Regions from separate parts of the Corynebacterium tuscaniense DNF00037 genome, predicted to be linked through region 1. Evidence: predicted binding sites of a transcription regulator. Region 1 holds the regulator's gene; each other region holds the start of a gene.
What was found. The regulator LexA, encoded in region 1, represses DNA repair genes until DNA is damaged. The targets are predictions, from matches to a motif close to CGAACANNTGTTCG.
Positions count from the first base shown of each region.

Region 2: the regulator LexA is predicted to act here: its motif matches at 2,843-2,856, upstream of HMPREF2129_RS08395 (HNH endonuclease signature motif containing protein).
Region 3: the regulator LexA is predicted to act here: its motif matches at 2,936-2,949, upstream of HMPREF2129_RS04880 (HNH endonuclease signature motif containing protein).

Region 1 covers NZ_JRNG01000001.1:33,640-39,230, reverse strand. The annotation lists gene HMPREF2129_RS00180 (PTS fructose transporter subunit IIABC) at 1-1,126, opposite strand, end outside; gene HMPREF2129_RS00175 (1-phosphofructokinase family hexose kinase) at 1,133-2,122, opposite strand; gene HMPREF2129_RS00170 (DeoR/GlpR family DNA-binding transcription regulator) at 2,261-3,040, opposite strand; gene lexA (transcriptional repressor LexA) at 3,153-3,827, opposite strand; gene HMPREF2129_RS10935 (hypothetical protein) at 4,073-4,444, shown strand; gene nrdR (transcriptional regulator NrdR) at 4,505-4,969, shown strand; gene hrpA (ATP-dependent RNA helicase HrpA) at 4,966-5,591, opposite strand, start outside.
Region 2 covers NZ_JRNG01000039.1:12,653-18,243, forward strand. The annotation lists gene HMPREF2129_RS08385 (DUF418 domain-containing protein) at 1-893, shown strand, start outside; gene HMPREF2129_RS08390 (thiamine phosphate synthase) at 877-1,518, shown strand; gene HMPREF2129_RS08395 (HNH endonuclease signature motif containing protein) at 1,515-2,774, opposite strand; gene HMPREF2129_RS08400 (cation transporter) at 3,011-3,616, opposite strand; gene HMPREF2129_RS08405 (ectoine synthase) at 3,619-3,993, opposite strand; gene HMPREF2129_RS11025 (hypothetical protein) at 4,042-4,365, shown strand; gene thiO (glycine oxidase ThiO) at 4,529-5,591, shown strand, end outside.
Region 3 covers NZ_JRNG01000017.1:49,981-55,571, reverse strand. The annotation lists gene HMPREF2129_RS04910 (CCA tRNA nucleotidyltransferase) at 1-89, shown strand, start outside; gene HMPREF2129_RS04905 (YqgE/AlgH family protein) at 82-690, shown strand; gene HMPREF2129_RS04900 (AzlC family ABC transporter permease) at 680-1,420, shown strand; gene HMPREF2129_RS04895 (branched-chain amino acid transporter permease) at 1,459-1,776, shown strand; gene HMPREF2129_RS04890 (hypothetical protein) at 1,931-2,125, shown strand; gene HMPREF2129_RS04885 (hypothetical protein) at 2,335-2,802, shown strand; gene HMPREF2129_RS04880 (HNH endonuclease signature motif containing protein) at 3,004-4,491, shown strand; gene HMPREF2129_RS04875 (hypothetical protein) at 4,496-4,831, opposite strand; gene HMPREF2129_RS04870 (Rieske (2Fe-2S) protein) at 4,839-5,192, opposite strand; gene trpA (tryptophan synthase subunit alpha) at 5,246-5,591, opposite strand, start outside.

The sequences.
Region 1 (5,591 bases):
GTCCGATGGAAAAGAGAATCGCGCCGAGGTAGAGGGCCCAGCCGGAATGGGAAAAGGGGGTGAGGTTGCCGCCGATAAGCACCTCATGCCCTGGCAGATTCGTGGGAGAGTATGTGATGGGAATGACCTGCCATCCGTTAGCCACGTCATAGCCACCAATGAGGTAGCCGAGGGCAAGTAACAGGCCACCAGCTGCCACGAAGGGCACCATGTAGGAAACGCCGGTCAGGATTGCTTGGTGGATGCGTTTAAGCCGACCAGTCGCTGGGGTAGATGTCGCAGTATCACTACTGGAAGCAGGCACGCGGCGCGGATTCAGGTTTCTTGCCGCGGCGATCGCCTCCTCAAGCATGGAAGTCGGCTCATTGATGGCGCGTTTCACTGGGCTGTCCACAACGGGTTTGCCGGCGAAGCGTTCGGGCTCGCGGATGGCAACATCGTGAGCGAAAATGACCGCGTCCGCACTGGCAATGAACTCCGGGGCGATGGGTTTCCCGCCTGAGGAACCCTGCGGTTCGACAAGCAGCTTCACATCGTTGCGGCCACGTGCAGCCTGTTCAAGTGCATCCGCAGCCATGTAGGTGTGTGCAATGCCTGTCGCACACGAAGTCACAGCAACAATGCGCTTTTTAGGCTTATCGACGTCTCCGCGCACCTTATTCTTCTTCACCCCTGCGTTGAGCACCTCGTTCACAGCAGTGACGACATCTTCGGGCGAGTTTGCATACCGGAGTTTTTCTAAGAACTCTTCGCGAACAAGCGCTCGTGCCAGCTTGGACAACAGCTGTAGATGAGCCTTAGTGTCGTCTTCCGGAGCAGCGATAAGAAAGACACATTCGGCATCGCCGTCTGGTCCCGCGAAGTCCACCGGGTGTGAAAGGCGCACAAAAGCGAGTGTGGGTTCGGTGACAGCAGCTGTACGGCAGTGTGGAATAGCAATGCGTCCGTTCACACCGGTGCTTGCTTGTGCTTCACGCGCGTTTGCCGCTTCCGCTATCACATTCGGATTTTCAGTTCGGCCTGCGGCTGTAATGAGGCCTGCAAGGTGCCTAATGACATCCTGCGTTGTACTGCCGAAGTCCGCGTCGAGCACCACTTGTTGCGTGGTGATCGTGTGGCAGGGCATTACTGTTCACTCCCCACCCTTGTTTGATCTCTGATTGGGAAAGGTGGACACAACGGTGTGCTCCAAATCCAGATCATGAGGTGTAGGGATGGCGGTTCCGGGATTGGACGCTGCGGCACTGCCATAGGCCACGGAATGCCGTAAGGCCTCCGGTGAGTCCAACCCACGTATGCGGGCAAGGACATACCCAGCCAAGGCACTATCGCCTGCCCCGACTGTTGAACGGATAAGTGATGGCGGGGGAGTAGCCACCCACGCGCCATCGGCAGTGACTAAACACGCGCCCGCACTACCAAGAGTGACAAGGAGCTCAGGCACACCGCGGCAAACAACTGAGCGAGCAACCTCCACCACGTAGCAGAGATCACCGTTCGACGCAGCATCTTCGAGTGTGTGACCATCAATGCCGGCGAGCTGACCAAGCTCATAGCCGTTGGGTTTGATGATGTCTGGAGTGCCCTGGTCCATCCCCTCACTCAGCGCAATCAACGGTTCATCGGAGGTATCCACCGCGATAAGTGCATCCGAGTTAGCTTGACGCACGACAGCCACCAACGTGGAATACCAGTCATAAGGAGCACCCGGCGGAAGTGAGCCAGCCAGAACAACCACGTCCGACATAGCAGCACTCGTTGCTACTGCATCCTCCAGTGCAGCTATGGTGTCCGGTGTTAACCGCGCGCCCTGCTCATTGAGTTTGGTAGTCACCCCTGTTGCATCAGTAATGGTTGTGTTGGCGCGGACATTCCCGTCCACCGCGACGGTGCGCAGCGGAATATGTGCCTCGTGCGCGAGTGCAACAAAGGGATCAGTGTCATGTGCTGGCGCTAACGCAAGCACGGACTCTCCAGCTTTCAGGAGGGCATGGGCAACATTGATGCCCTTCCCACCGGGTTCACGGGAGCTGGTGGTTACGCGGATGACCTCTCCAGCAGTGAGACTATCCACGGTGAAAGTGACGTCAACGCTTGGATTAGGCGTGAAAGTAAAGATCACGGGTGGCGTACCCCTCACGGTTGTAGGTGGGGTGGAGCGGGAAAACTCCTTCGCCAGTATGCCCGATAGCGCCCCTACATGATGTTACAACCAGGCAGAAAACGCACACTGCAAACACGTCATCGCCACAGACTAGCCCTAACCTGCTTGGATAACTTGGATACCGCGTTCCATCAGCTCATCAACATAGGATGCCGGTGCGTCGGAATCGGTGATCACCACATCGATGGAATCGAGGGGGGCAAAGCTCACAAGATAATCCGTCCCCAGTTTTGAGGAATCGCACAGCACCACAACTTTGCGGGTGTTGGTGACCATCGCTGATTTCACCGCAGCTTCTTGCGCGTCTGCAGTAGACAGACCGTGGTCGATGGTCAGTGCATTGGTGCCAATAAAAGCTACATCTGCGCGCAGAAGCGCCAATGTGCGCAAAGCAGTATCACCGACAACAGCCTGGGTGATTGCGCGAACAGTGCCACCAAGGAGCTGAACATTTATGGTGCCCAGGCTGGATAAATCGAGCGCAATGGGCAGGGAGTTGGTTACAAAAGACAAAGCACGTGCTTCAGGGAGGTCCTTGATGAGTCCAGCGAGAGTATTGATCGTGGAGCCTGAATCAAGAAAAACAGAGCCGCCAGCCACGGGTAGAAAACTCAGTGCGGCTTGTGCGATGGCGGTTTTAGCCGTGGCTGCCGAACGATAGCGGGTGTGAAGGGGGAACTCCGCAGTGAGGTAGGACTGGTTTGATACGGCACCACCGTGGACACGTTGGACTACACCTTCGCGGTCGAGCACTGCCAGGTCTCGTCGGATTGTCTCTGCGGTGACATCAAAACGCTCAGACAGCTCTGTCACGTTGACGCGACCTTCGACTGCAGTCAGAGATGCGATTTGGCGACGACGCTCCTCGGCGTACATGAGACTTCCTTGAATGCAGGGGATGCTAACAAATCCTCATTATGTATGCGAGGGGCGAAAACGGAGTCTGGATTAGTTTTGCTTTGGTCCGTTTCACCCCCGTGAGGGTGGGCTAGAGCTTGCGGAAAACAGAGACCACAAGGCCCATGATTTCCGCTTCGTCGCCCTTGATAGGCGAGAAAGCGTCATTGTGAGGAAGCAACCACACGCCAGTGGAGTCCTGATGGAACTCCTTCACTGTTGCTTCACCATCAATAAGTGCGGCGACAAACTGGCCTTCCTCCGCTACTGGCTGCGTGCGCACTGCAACCCAGTCGCCGTCCAAGATGCCGGCGTCGCGCATGGACTCGCCGACAACCTGAAGCAAGTACAAGTCACCATCGCCGACGAGTTCCGAGGGGAGTGGGAAGTACTCAGTAACATTTTCCTCAGCCAAAATCGGATTGCCGGCTGCTATCTGGCCGACAACGGGGATGTAGCGTGGCGCCGCAGCCTCCTCGGGGACATTTGCATCCTGCTTGTTTGACTTCCGTCCGGTGCGTGGGAGGTGGCGCAGGTCAACAGCGCGAGGTTTATTCGGATCACGCCGCAAGAAACCCTTTTTCTCAAGTTCTTTGAGCTGGTAAGCCACAGACGACGTGGATTGCAGGCCAGCAGCATCGCCGATCTCGCGGATGCTTGGCGGATAACCGCGCAACACCACAGCATCCTGGATGACCTCCAGAATGCGGCGCTGCCGGTCCGTCAACGTTTTGATGTCAGGTCTCTTGTCTTCTTTTTTAGCCATGTCGCTGTTGTCCTTCCTTTGCTGATGCCCTAGACGACGCTTTTTAGTTGCAAATGAGTTCCTTCACTTCTCGTTTCTACCACGAGTAAGCAAGTTTGTTCGATATTTTTCCGCTACGTCTGGACAAAGTTTTATCTGGTTGCTATAAATCGAACATAGTACCTATCGAACATGTAAGCGAAGTGTTTGATCGAACATGTCGTGGCCGTTCGTAGGATCGTAGGTAGAACAGAAAGGAAAACATAATGACTATCTCCATTGCACGACCTCACGGCACTGATATTGTCTGCGGTGATCTTCGCGCTGCGGTCCAGCCGGCGGATGTGTGGGACATTAATTCCACTCGCACCCCTCGCCGTCATGCCGGCAGTGTTCGAACGTTGGCAGACTCTGATCGAAAAGAAAGTCTAACGCAATCCCGGGCTTCAATTAGGGGAGTGGAAGCTTTCGAAAACATTGAAGCTCGCCGCGAAAAGCGTGGTGCTATTGCGATGGGCGTGTTGCTGGGAATTGGGCTTTTTATTGGCTCTGCACTCGGGGGCGCTTTCTCCGGTGGGGAGATTGACCCAGCTGACACAGCGGTTGATGGTGCCGTGGCCAGCATGAGCGCCCGCTAGTTCGGTGCTGCTGCAAAGTAGCTAGATACCTGATGCGCCAAGAGAGTAGAATCCTTTCCTGTGCATTGCCCTTTCTGCCATAACGATCATTCCCGCGTCTCGGACTCGCGTCTTGTAGACGCGGGTTCTGCTATTCGTCGCCGCCGTGAGTGCACCGCGTGTGGGGGACGGTTCACCACGGTTGAAAAAGCCATTCTCACCGTGGTTAAACGAAATGGTGTCAGTGAACCCTTCGACAGAGACAAGCTGATTGTTGGTGTGCGCCGAGCATGCCAGGGCCGTGATGTTTCAGATGATGCTCTGAAGCGTCTTGCCCAGGAAGTGGAAGAGATTGTTCGTGCGCAAGGGAGCTCACAAGTTCTTTCTAATGACATTGGTCTTGCCATCTTGGAGCCTCTCCGAGCGCTCGATGAGGTGGCCTACCTGCGTTTCGCTTCGGTGTACAAGTCCTTCGAAAGTGCAGATGACTTCGAGTCGGAGATCCGCCTCATGCGTCGCCGTGACCGCGGCATTGATGAGCTTTAGAGCTTGTCCACCATCTTCTCAATCCGCCGTGGGCTCACTGGTCTAGAAGTTCCCAGACGTTGAGCGAAAAGACTGACGCGTAACTCTTCGATGCGCCAGAGAATCTCTTTGACTGGCTTTGACCTTGCTGCGCCCTTGGGTAGTCGAGTGAGCTTGGCATCAAGATACGTCTTGACGTCATCGATGACGGCTTGGCGGTCCGCATCCCTGTCAGGGTCATGGTTCATATCATCCAGCCGCATCTGCACCGCCGACAAGTAGCGGGGCAGGTGCTGTAGGTGCTCCATGCCGTGGATGGTGATTGCGTTTTTGGGCAGAAGGAATGCCATCTGGGCCTTGACGTCATCGATGGCTGGTCCGCTCCACTTGTTCAGCTCTGCCGCGATGTTGATGTACTCGGCGACACCGCCGGCAATGCCGACGACAGCGCGACGCACAGCACCAGGCACATCGGGCTTGACCTTGTTCAGCAGGGCATCAAATTCTTCAGGCGTGCGTACCGGGCCGCCGTGGGCAAACATGAGATCACGGATAGCAGCGATGCGAGCATCTTCCACGAGGCCAGCAGCACCACCGTGCGGGTACTTATCTACAGCTACGCGTTGGCGCAGCGGAAGCCCCT
Region 2 (5,591 bases), on a different contig from region 1:
TGGTGAAACGGTACGGCATCCTGGCTCTCTTCGGCCTTGTGCACATGTTCTTCATCTTCAACGGTGACATCATGGTCTCCTACGGCCTGTGTGGCATGGTTCTGGGCTTGCTCATTGCCGTGCGCACAAAGATCTTGCGGATCATTGCCTACTGCTTCATTGGCTTCTCCATCTTCATGGCCTTCCTCGGCGCCGTTGGTGCTGCATTCGGTCAGGACCTGATGCTTCCCCTAGAGACGACGGACAACTTCACCACCCCCGCTGAGTACTTCATCGATAACGCCACCTGGGGCTTCATCATGCTCATCAATGCGGTGATGGCTAACGGTTTCCTCCTCGGCGTGATGCTCATCGGTTTCATTTGGGCTCGCGAAGGCGTGCTCGCTGACGTCAACGCACACCGTCGCACCCTGATCATCTGGTCCGCCCTAACCGTGGCCGTCATCCTTCTCATTGGCATCCCGTTGGGTCTGGCCTCCATCGGCGTGTTCAGCGGGCGCGTTGAAGCCATTTTCATTGCCCTCAACCAAGGCTTCGGCATGATCACCGGTCCCGGCATCCTGGCCATGCTCGCGTTAGCCACCCAGCGCCTGCATAACAAGGTCCCCGTGGTGTTCTACCCCTTCGTCGCACTGGGCAAGCGTTCCATGTCCGGCTACATCATGCAGTCCATCCTCTTCATCGTCACAGTCATGCCCTTCGGCCTCGGCCTGGGCCTCGAATCCGGCGTTGCCATAAAGCTGCTCATCGCCACCGGCATCTGGGCAGTCACCCTGATCCTGGCCACGATCCTGGAGGCCACCAACACCCCGGGCCCCTTCGAGTGGGCACACCGTCACCTCTCCTACGGCAAGACCGGCCGCTTGGAGCCCTACACTGTTGCTCATGCTTGATCTGCGCTGTTATTTCATCACCGGCCACGGCTCGCACGAGCAGATCGTGGAAACCACCCGCCAAGCCGCCCTCGGCGGCGCCGGCATGATCCAAGTGCGCAGCAAACCCATCAGCGCCCGCGCGCTCTACGACCTGGGCCTCGCCGTCGTCACCGCAGTGCGTTCAGTGAACCCTTCCACGCACGTGCTTATCGACGATCGCGTCGACGTCGCCCTCGCCCTCCGCCCCCACGGCGTGGCTGGTGTCCACATCGGCCAAGACGACCTAGACCCACGCGTGGCACGGGAACTGCTTGGCCCTGACGCAATCATCGGCCTGACCACCGGCACGCTTTCACTCGTTGAGGATGCGAACCAGTACGTCGATGTCATCGACTACATCGGTGCCGGCCCCTTCCGCGCCACCCCGACCAAGGATTCTGGCCGCGAACCGCTGGGCCTTGCTGGCTACCCCGACCTCGTCGCTGCCTCCGAGCTACCTGTCGTGGCCATTGGCGATGTCACCGTCGATGACGTGGCCGACCTCGCCGCCACCGGCGTCGACGGCGTTGCCATCGTGCGCGGCATCATGAACGCCGCTGATCCACGCGCCTACGTGGAGCAGGTCCTGCGCAACTTCCACTAACCGGCGAACGAGTCTGAATCACCCCCGTCCTCCGGGACCGGCATGCACTCATAGTCATCGTCCCGCACTGGCAGAGAGTGGCTGTAGGAGACGAACCGCGCCCCGTCCCGGAAATCGAAGACGATGTTGTGACGATCTCGCTGGATCTTCACGTAGCCGTCCGTGACCAGCGAGTGGCAGCCGGAACACAGCGGCAAAAGGTTGTCCAAGTCCGTCATGCCACCATCTGCCCACTCGCGAATGTGGTGGATCTCCATGAAGCGCCGATGGATGCATCCTGGCATGGCACACTGGCCACCCCACATTGCCATCAGCGCTTTGACTTGCTTGTCTGTGGCCAGCCGTGAGGCCCGGCCGACGTTGAGGACCTGCCCATGCCGGTCCACGATGTTCAGCTTCATTAGCGCGTTAGACACGATGTTCTCCAGTGCGGTGGACGGTGCCCCAGCATTGTTAGGCAGGTAGGCGTTACCGTCCACCGTCATCATCACGTTCACCTGCGCAGCTGGTGCGCGCAGCGTGTTCTTCGGGTTCGTGCGCACGATGTTCACCATTCCCATGAGCGCGTACATCATTGCCCGTCCGGTAGGGAGCCCGAAACTGGATTTGTCCCGCTTCGCAAGCTCCTTCTCCTCCTCTATTTTCTGGTCGTAGAGGTTGGCGATGCCGGCTTCGTCGATAAGCTCGGCAAGCTCTTCTTCCTCCGCGCAGTACGCGAGGTGCCCGATCTTGAGTGCCGCTGCCAGTGCTTCCCCGTCAGCGGCGTTGAGTTTTCCCCACACGTTCACGTCGCCGTTCTCATCCTGGCTCAAGCGGAGATAATGCTCCGGGTAGTCCTCACCCGTGCCCTTTTTCGGCTTGCCGGCGAGCGCATGCTCCAGCCCGTGGTAGCCGAGCTCCATCGCACGATTGACCAGCTCAACCTCATTTTCAGGGGTGAGATATTTGAGCAGGAGGCGCACCACGGAATAGCTGAGCTTGCCCTCCTCGAACATCAGCTTGAGGTACGGGAAGTTCTCCAGCTGCCGCGCAACCGCAACGTATTCGTGGGCGGTGGAATGGGATATGCCTAATCTTCGGATTAACCACGCGCCCGTGCTCGTAGCACCGAGATCCTGGGCCAATCCGAGGTTGTCGAACTCAGCTATCTGCGCCAAAAGTGACGCTTTGCAGCGCATCATCCTGGTGTAAGTGTCAATGATCCCCGCACCCATATGCGCAGCTAGAAGGTTCGGTTCCGCAAGTATTGCTGTCATGGTGTCCCCTTGTTGGTTCGTTGTGAAGGTGTTGTGGGAACACCATACAAAACGAGTACGACACAATTCGAACAGCAATTCGAACACAACCTAAGAGAATGAGTCCGCATTGCGGACTCCCTGGGGCTTTGTGTTCACGCCAAAACGTAGGCCTCAGACGCGCCGCAAAACACATCGAGCACGTATTCGAAACTAACCTAAGAAAAAGAGTCCGCATTGCGGACTCCCTGGGAAAACTAATCCTCCATCTCCGCGAAAGCCTCCTCCACGGAGTCATGCTCTTCACGGGATTCCTCCCACACTTCCTTCGCAGCAGAGAGGTTCACGATGATGATGATCGCTGCGACGATAATGTCGAACCAGGCGGTGGCCCACACGAAGGTGAGCAGGCCGGCGAGGATGATGAGGACGTTGGCCAAGGCGTCGTTACGCGCTGCGAGCCACGCCCCCGTCGCCAGCGACGAACCCTGATCGCGAAGGCGCAACAAGATCACGGCGCAGATCAGATTGACCACGAGAGCGCCGAGCGCGATGCCAGTTAGACCCGACGGCGACGGCGGCTCCGGGTTGATTATCTTCAGAACTACGGTCACCAGCGCGGCAACAGCCGGAATAAGGATGAGGCCGGAAAGAACAGTGCCGGCCACGCGACGCTGAGAAGCTGGCCACGCCACCGCGAAGAACACAAGCATGTTGATTGCTGTGTCTTCGAGGAAGTCTGCGGAATCCGCGAAGAGGGAGGCTGAGCCGATCGCGATGGCGGCTGCGAACTCGACGAAGAAGTAGCCGAGATTCAGCAGCGCCACGATCAGAACGGCGCGCCGAATACGCTGTTCAGTCATGGTTAGTAGCTGCTGAACCCGTCGTCGGAAAGCGTGTGCTTTTCGTCGCCAGTTATCGCCGGGTTGAAGATAGAGACCAGGATCAGATCCTCGTCTTTGCCGCCACGCAGGTAGTGCGCGTCGTGCTCGTCGAGGACGTAAATCGTGCCCGGGGTGATCGGGTACACGTTGCCCTCGGTGTCCTCGACCTCGCCGGAGCCGGCGATGCAGTAGCAGGCTTCGAGGTGGTTGCGGTACTGCAGTTTGGACTCGGTGCCGGCGCGCACGACGGTGTGCGCGACAGCGAAGCCCATGTTGTCTTTCGCGGTGAGCACGCGCTCGGAGGTGCCGCCACCCCACTCAACAGTTTCGACATCTTCTCGGGAACGAATGAACATGAATCTCCTTCCAGTTACCCGTTCCACGGTACGCGTAAGCTCGTGGGCATGATTCTTGCCATCATCACCGCAGAAGTTGCGTTCTGGCTCTGTTTGTTTGGCGGAATGTTCCTGCGCTACGCCCTTAAGTTGCCTAAAGCAGGAATTGTGCTGCTAGCGGCAACCCCCTCATTGACCTTGCTTTACTCGTTTACACGTTTTGGAGTCTGGCCGATACGCACCACGCAAATTTTTTCCACGCGTTCGGCGCTTTCTACGTCGTTTTTTCCATTGTTTTCGGCAAAGATCTGGTTCTCGCACTGGACAAGAAGTGGCGTGGTGAGACAGAGATCAGTGGTGAGGGCTTCAGCCGCTCGATCCGCGACAATCTGATACGCGCGGTTATTGCCTCCGGGATCACCATCCTCATCCTCGTAGCCATGGTCTTTGTTACAGGCATCGCCGGTAGTTTTTGGTTGTTCTATTGGATCATTGCTATGGCGTTTCTGCCGGCCTGCTGGTGGACAATCGATAAATGGGTGGAAAGAAGGAAAGCATGAAGGTCGCAGTAGTAGGCGCAGGAATTATTGGCTTATCGACGAGCCTCACCCTCGCCGACCACGGCCACCAGATCACCGTGTACGACCCAGCACCAGCTAGTGGTGCCACGTGGCATGCGGGAGGGATGCTCGCCCCGGCTGCGGAGGTGGTCTACCAGCAGGACCCGCTGTTCCCACTGATGATCGCGGCTGGGAAGTGGTATCCGGAGCTCATCGCGCTCATTCAGAAATACACGGACTCTCCCACCGGCTACCGCACGGAGGGAACACTGGTGGTGGCCAAGGACCGTGCGGATAAGACACATCTAGAGGAGCTGCAGGAGTATCAGCAGCTGCACGGGATGACCACGGAGCGCATCACTACGCGGGAGGCCCGGAAGCTGGAGCCGGCACTCGCCCCCGCCATTAGCGGTGCCGTGCACATTCCGGGCGACCACCAGGTGCGCCCGCGGCTCATCGCGGCGGCACTGCAGGAAGCGTGCCGCAATGCCGGGGTGACGTTCGAGGCGGAGGCGGTGAAAGATGTCAACGATGTCGCAGCTGATCAGGTGCTGCTGGCCAACGGTTTGGGGGCGCGCGAAACAACGGGCTGGTTCGAGGGCACGAACCCGTTGAAGCTGCGCCCGGTGTACGGCGACATGGTGGAGCTGCGCGTCCCGGCACACCAACGGCCACTGGTTGAGCGGGTCATCCGCGGGTTCGTGGAGGACCGACCGATCTATCTCATCCCCCGCGAAGACGGCACGCTGACCATCGGCGCCACCACCCGCGAGGATGATCGCCCTGAGCCGCAGGCAGGCGGCGTTCTGCAACTGCTGCGGGACGCCAGTGAGATCGTGCCGGGTATAGAGGAATGCGACATCATCGAAATCCACACCGGCGCCCGGCCTGGTTCCCCGGATGATCTGCCCTACCTCGGCCGGGTCAATGACCGGGTGGTTGTATCCACCGGCTACTTCCGCCACGGGATCCTGTTGGCGGGGGTGGGGGCTAGGTGTGGGGCGGAGATCGTCGAGAAGCTCAAGCCCTCCGTAGACTTGGAGGCCTGTAACCCGCTGA
Region 3 (5,591 bases), on a different contig from region 1:
TGAAGGAACTCCGCCTGGAGCGCGGCGAGCTCGACCACGACGAGGCCGTCGCTGAGCTCAAGGCCTGGTGGGAGGCCAACCATGCCTGAGTTTTTCTACGCCGACCGCCTCTTCACCGCGCTTGAGCGCGAAGAGCCCGCCCCCGGCATGCTTATGCTCGCCGCGCCGGGCATGCTTAGCGACGAGTTCGCGCGCACCGTCGTCCTCATCATCGAACACAACCTGGAACACACCCTTGGCGTTGTGCTCAACCGCCGCAGTGAAGTCGCCGTGGCCAATGCGCTGCCGGAATGGCTCGACTACGTGGCTAAACCGCAGGCGCTGTACCTCGGCGGACCGGTCAGCCCCCAGGCCGCCATCGGTGTTGGTGTGACCACCGCTGGCACTGTTCTTGAGGATCACCGGGAGTTCACCCGCTTGGCCAACCGCCTCGTCCACGTGGACCTTCGCATCGACCCCGCCATGCTTGACGGCCTGCTCGAAGGCGTGCGCATCTTCGCCGGTTACGCCGAATGGGTGCCTGGCCAGCTCAATGAGGAGGTTGAGCGCGGCGACTGGTACATCGCCCCCGCCCTGCCCTCCGATGTCATCGCGCCTGCCGGCACCGACCTCTACAGCGACATCATGCGCCGCCAGCCCATGCCTCTGCCGTTGTTCTCTACGTTCCCGGCGGATATTGATGACAACTAACTCTCAGATCCGCTCTGAAATCCGCGGTGGCATCCGGGACACCTGGCTCGTCGGCCTGGGCCTCATCCCTCTTGGCTTGGCGTTTGGCCTGGTCATGGTGCAAGCCGGCTTCGCGTGGTGGTGGACACCAATCTTCTCCATCATCATCTACGCCGGTTCGATGGAATTCCTCGCCGTTCAACTTGTCACCACCGGGGTCGGCCCCCTGTCCGCCGCCATCACCGGTTTCATGGTCAACTTCCGCCACATTTTCTATGGCCTCACCTTCCCGCGCCACCTCATTTCCTCACCGCTCGGCCGCGCGTACAGCACCTATGCGCTTACCGACGAGTCCTACGCCATCACCTCCTCCCGCGCCCGAACCGCACCCAATTCTGGTGCCCGTGTGCTGACCATTCAGATCCTGTGCCAGCTGATGTGGGTGCTGCCCGGCATCGTGGGGGCGTTGCTTGGTACCGCGATTCCGTCCTCAGTGCTTGGCGTCGATTACGCACTGACCGCACTCTTCATTGTTCTGGCCTACGAGGCTTTCCGCGCGAACCCGGATTTCTCCCTGCCACTGACCGCCACTGTGATTGCTGCGCTTCTCGCCGTGCTTGCTCCCAGCTGGCTCCTCATGGCCGGGTTGAGCACCTACTTCCTCGTGCTCATCCTCCGTTATGCCCGGCCCGGCGTCGACCGTGCTCTTGAGCTCCGCGTCCCTCGTCTTTCTTCGGGCGGTGAAAAGTAGTGGGGGTTTTTGGTCTTCCTGAGGGCATCACCTTATCTATGGTCGCCGCGGTACTCATCCCCGTGGCCATTATCACCGTTTTGCTGCGCGCCCTCCCTTTCTCCTTCCTCCGCCTCCTCAAAGGCAGCCCGTTCATCGACTTCCTCGGCGCCACCATGCCCGTCGGTGTCATGACCGTCCTGGTCGTCTACACCTTCTCCACCATCGCCCACGACACTGCCATCCCCCACGGCCTTCCTGCCGCTCTCATCGCCGGGGCCCTCACGCTTGCCCTCCATGCCTGGAAGCGCCGCGCCGGCCTTTCCATCCTCGCCGGAACCGCCGCCTACATGGTGTTGGTGAATTTGGTGTTCTAGTGGGCGTTTTAGCTCGTGTTTTAATGCCCAGGTAGTTTTATTGCCAAATTGAAGTTTTGGCAAACTATTTGGGAACTCGCTTTCCAGAGCTCTTTGCCAGCGTTAATCTGCAGTTGCTGTCCCACGTACTGCTTTTCCTATTCAAGGAGCTCCCATGACGCGCCGTTTCGTTGCTGGTGGCCTCGCAGCCACCACTGCACTATCTCTGTCCGTGGCCAATGACGAAATGTTCAAGTACAAGATCGGCACCACCTTCGACATCTTGCTCGGCACAGGCATTGCAGCTGCCATCCTCGCCCTTCTCGGTGGCGCCGCGCAGCAGCAGGGCCTGATCAAGCTCCCGTTCTAAAAACCCCGGGACTTTTTGGCCTGAACTAACCCCGACCATTTCTCCATGCTCGAACTGAGTGCGGAGAGGGTGGTTGGGGTTTTGGGTTTTTGGGGGGCGTCGATAAGCAAATGGCGCCTTGAGCTGCCGTGAACTTTTCATGAATGCGCTGCTTGAATGGTGGATCGGTCCTAAGCTGTGCGTGCTTGAAACTAGCTTAAGGAGTACCGATGAAGTCCCGTTTTGTTGCTGTCGCGTTGGCTGCATGTGTGCTTGTCGGGGTGGCGGCGCCGGCGCATGCGGAGGCGGGCCACCCTGTTGACCAGCGCAGTTCCGTGAAGCCGGTTCTTGAGCTCAGCTCACCTTCGCACAGCTCGCAGCACTGGTCTTTTGCCACGGATGAACAGCTTAAAGAAAAGTGGGATGCGGCGGTGCGCGTGGGCTTCTTCACCCCCGTGATTGAGCAGATCTATGGCCTTGAGATCAGCGACGTCACTTGGCAGGAGCGTCAGGCGGCGAATGAGGGCAAATTTGAGGCGAACCCGATTCCCAATCAGGTGCTTGGCAGTTCGCTCAAGTGGGACGCGGCGCGCGGGCAACAGCTGGGTACGGCGCTGAACTGGTGGATCGGTATTGGTGTTGCCGCCACTGTTCTGACTGCCGGTGTGGCGGCGTTTTTTGGTGGTGCTTTTGATTAGGTGCAGGGCTTTAACGCTGCTTTAGCTCCCTTTTTCGACGGATTTTCACCCGCGCTGACCTTGGTGTTGTGGATAAGTGTTCGAAAATAGGGCCCATCTAGCGCTTCAAGGCACGGGGCGTGTCGCACCCATATGAAAGTATGTTCGCATGTGCTCAAGGTGAGCGCATGGCAATGACGTCACTTGGGGAAAGGGGGCGACATGAGTGCACCGGTAAAAACGCCGAGTTTTGCCACGGAGAACCCGTCCGATCCGGTCGCGCGAGCGCATTGGGCACTCCGTAAAGCCGAGTATGAGCTGTTCAAAGAGTATGCCGAAGGCGACCGTGAGTTGGTAGACAGCCGCGACTTCGACCAGGAGTACGCGCGGTTATCCAAGTCCACTGGCATGCCAAAGTGGCAGGTAGACCATGCTGTCATGGCCTACATGGCCCTGCGAGAGCTACCTCGCTTGAGGGAATTGCAACGGGAATATCAGCGCTTAGATCTGCCGCGCCTGAAGGCCGTGAGCGACGCGATGGACAGCTTCGGGGAGAACGCATCGCCCGAGGTCTACGCCGCGGTGGATGAGGTGCTGGTGGAGATCTTCACACCACACCGGCACAACGCCGCGCTGCCTACGGTGAGCACCATCAAAAGGAGAATCAACAAGCTCATCGCGGACTTCGACAACGCGGCGGCGTTCTGCCCCGAGAACCGCAAGGAACGCGAGGAGCGCCCCAAAGAGATACCGCCGGGCTCATGTGAAGTCACCTTTCACAATGGCCGCGTGGGCGCTCATGCCAGCGGGATGACCGTGATGGGCGACATTGCCACGATGGCGATGACAAGGGCGGTTATTGACGCGACTGCGCGCGCCCACGCCCTCACCCTCGAAGAGACAGTGCTCAAGCTCCTCACCGGGGAGATCACCCCGTCGGGCAACGCCACCGTGAGCGTCTACGCCCCGAAAGGCCCTGATGGTTCGGTGGATCTGACCAAGTCCGTGTTCTTCCCCGGCTTCGGCTGGACCAACGCGGTGGGAACGGAGAAATTCCACGCGCTCGCTGGACTGAACGGGTTTGAGACCAAAAACCCCGCCACTTTTGTGGACCTCGACTCCACCGCCACGCATACCGTCAACGGTCACGCCGCGCCGGAGAAGGTCAAAGAATTCGTGCGGATGCGTGACGGTCACTGCATCTTCCCCGGCTGCACGGTCCCCGCCCGACGGTGCCAGCTCGACCACCGCATCCCCTTCGAAGAAGGCGGACCCACCACCGCCTCAAACCTCTACTGCCTGTGCCAAAAGCACCACAACGTAAAAACCGACAAAAGGGCCTTCTACCTGCCCGATCCCTTCACCGGCGACATCGTGTGGCTCGTCGCGGACGGTACCTACGTCATCACCAAACCCGCTGGCTTCCTCCGCGACCAGGTCACACCAACAGCACCGCGCTGGGTCTCTACGCTCAGTCAAGTTCGCCGCCACAAGCAAAAAGTCGCCCACTTTTACGCAAAAGCACACACGCTTGTCGACGGCTATGAGGCCGGCACCCCCTACCCCACCACCATCGAAGCGCTGGAGAAACTCGAACAAGAATACGGGCTCAAGTTCCCCTTCGCGCCTGAACCGCCAGCTCAGGAGCCAGATCCGGACTACGAGCCACCGCCGGAGGACGACGAGGTTGAGGAGGAGGTGGGTGCCTAGGTGCCTAAAGCTCCGGGAACTTCGCGCGGGCCTCCGCCCAGAGTCCCTCAAAGTGGTCCGCGGTGACGTGTTCAGCCTCGATGCCTTCGAACTGGTCGTAGGTGTCCGGGTGCGGGACGGTGTCGAGGGGGCGGTTGGCATTGCCGATGACGCGGCCCGCGATAAACGCCCCCGTAATGGCGTGGTCCGGGGTGAGCTCAATCATGCGCACCATGCGACACTCGTGGGGGTTGAGCTCAACGAGTTCGGCGATGTTGACTACGGAGCCAGCGCCCGGGATCGTCAGTGTCGTGCGGACAAAAAGTGGCGGGGTTTTTGGTTCAGGCTGTGGGTCAGACACCGCTTCCCTACTCCTGCTCGCCGGCGATGACATTCCCGCCGTCCTGGGTGACGGGGGCGGGTGTCATGCCGGACTGGGAGGGGCCGTCCACAACCTCGCCGGTGGCGATGTCGAAGACGGAGCCGTGGGACGGGCAACGCACCGTGTTGCCCTTGACCTGGGTGATTGGGCTGCCCTGGTGCGGGCACGTGGTGGAATACGCCACAAAGTTGCCCTCAGTTGGCTGGGCGATGATGAATTTCCCCACGATGACGGCACTGCCCACCGGCACCTGGGTTGCAGCGACCTCAGCTGGAGCGGGCTTGCCACAGGCGGCGAGGAAAGCGCCGGCAAAAGTGGTGGCGGTGCCGAGGATGAACATGCGACGGGAGCAGACGGGGCCGGAAGGGTTCTGGGCTGCTGAGTTCTGAGCTGTCATGGTTTCAGGGTAGCGCGCTTCATGGCGGTGACGTAGGAAGTAAGTTCGGTTTTCAGGGCGTCCATGTCGCGGATGGTGCCCGGGTTGGGGTGGGTGTAGTCCACGTGAGCATCGATGATCTTCGCGATGGCGGAGCCCGTGATGGCGCCGGACGCGCCAGCGGCGATAGCGTCGGCAACGTGCTGCGGGGTGGAGATGCCGAAGCCGAGGAGGACGGGCGGGCCGCCGTAGGAGGTGATGTTGGAAACGACGTCCGAAAGCCCCGTCGTCTGCGACTCGTGCTCGGTGCCGGTCACGCCGTCGCGGGAAATGGCGTAGATGTAGCCACGGGAATGGGCGGCA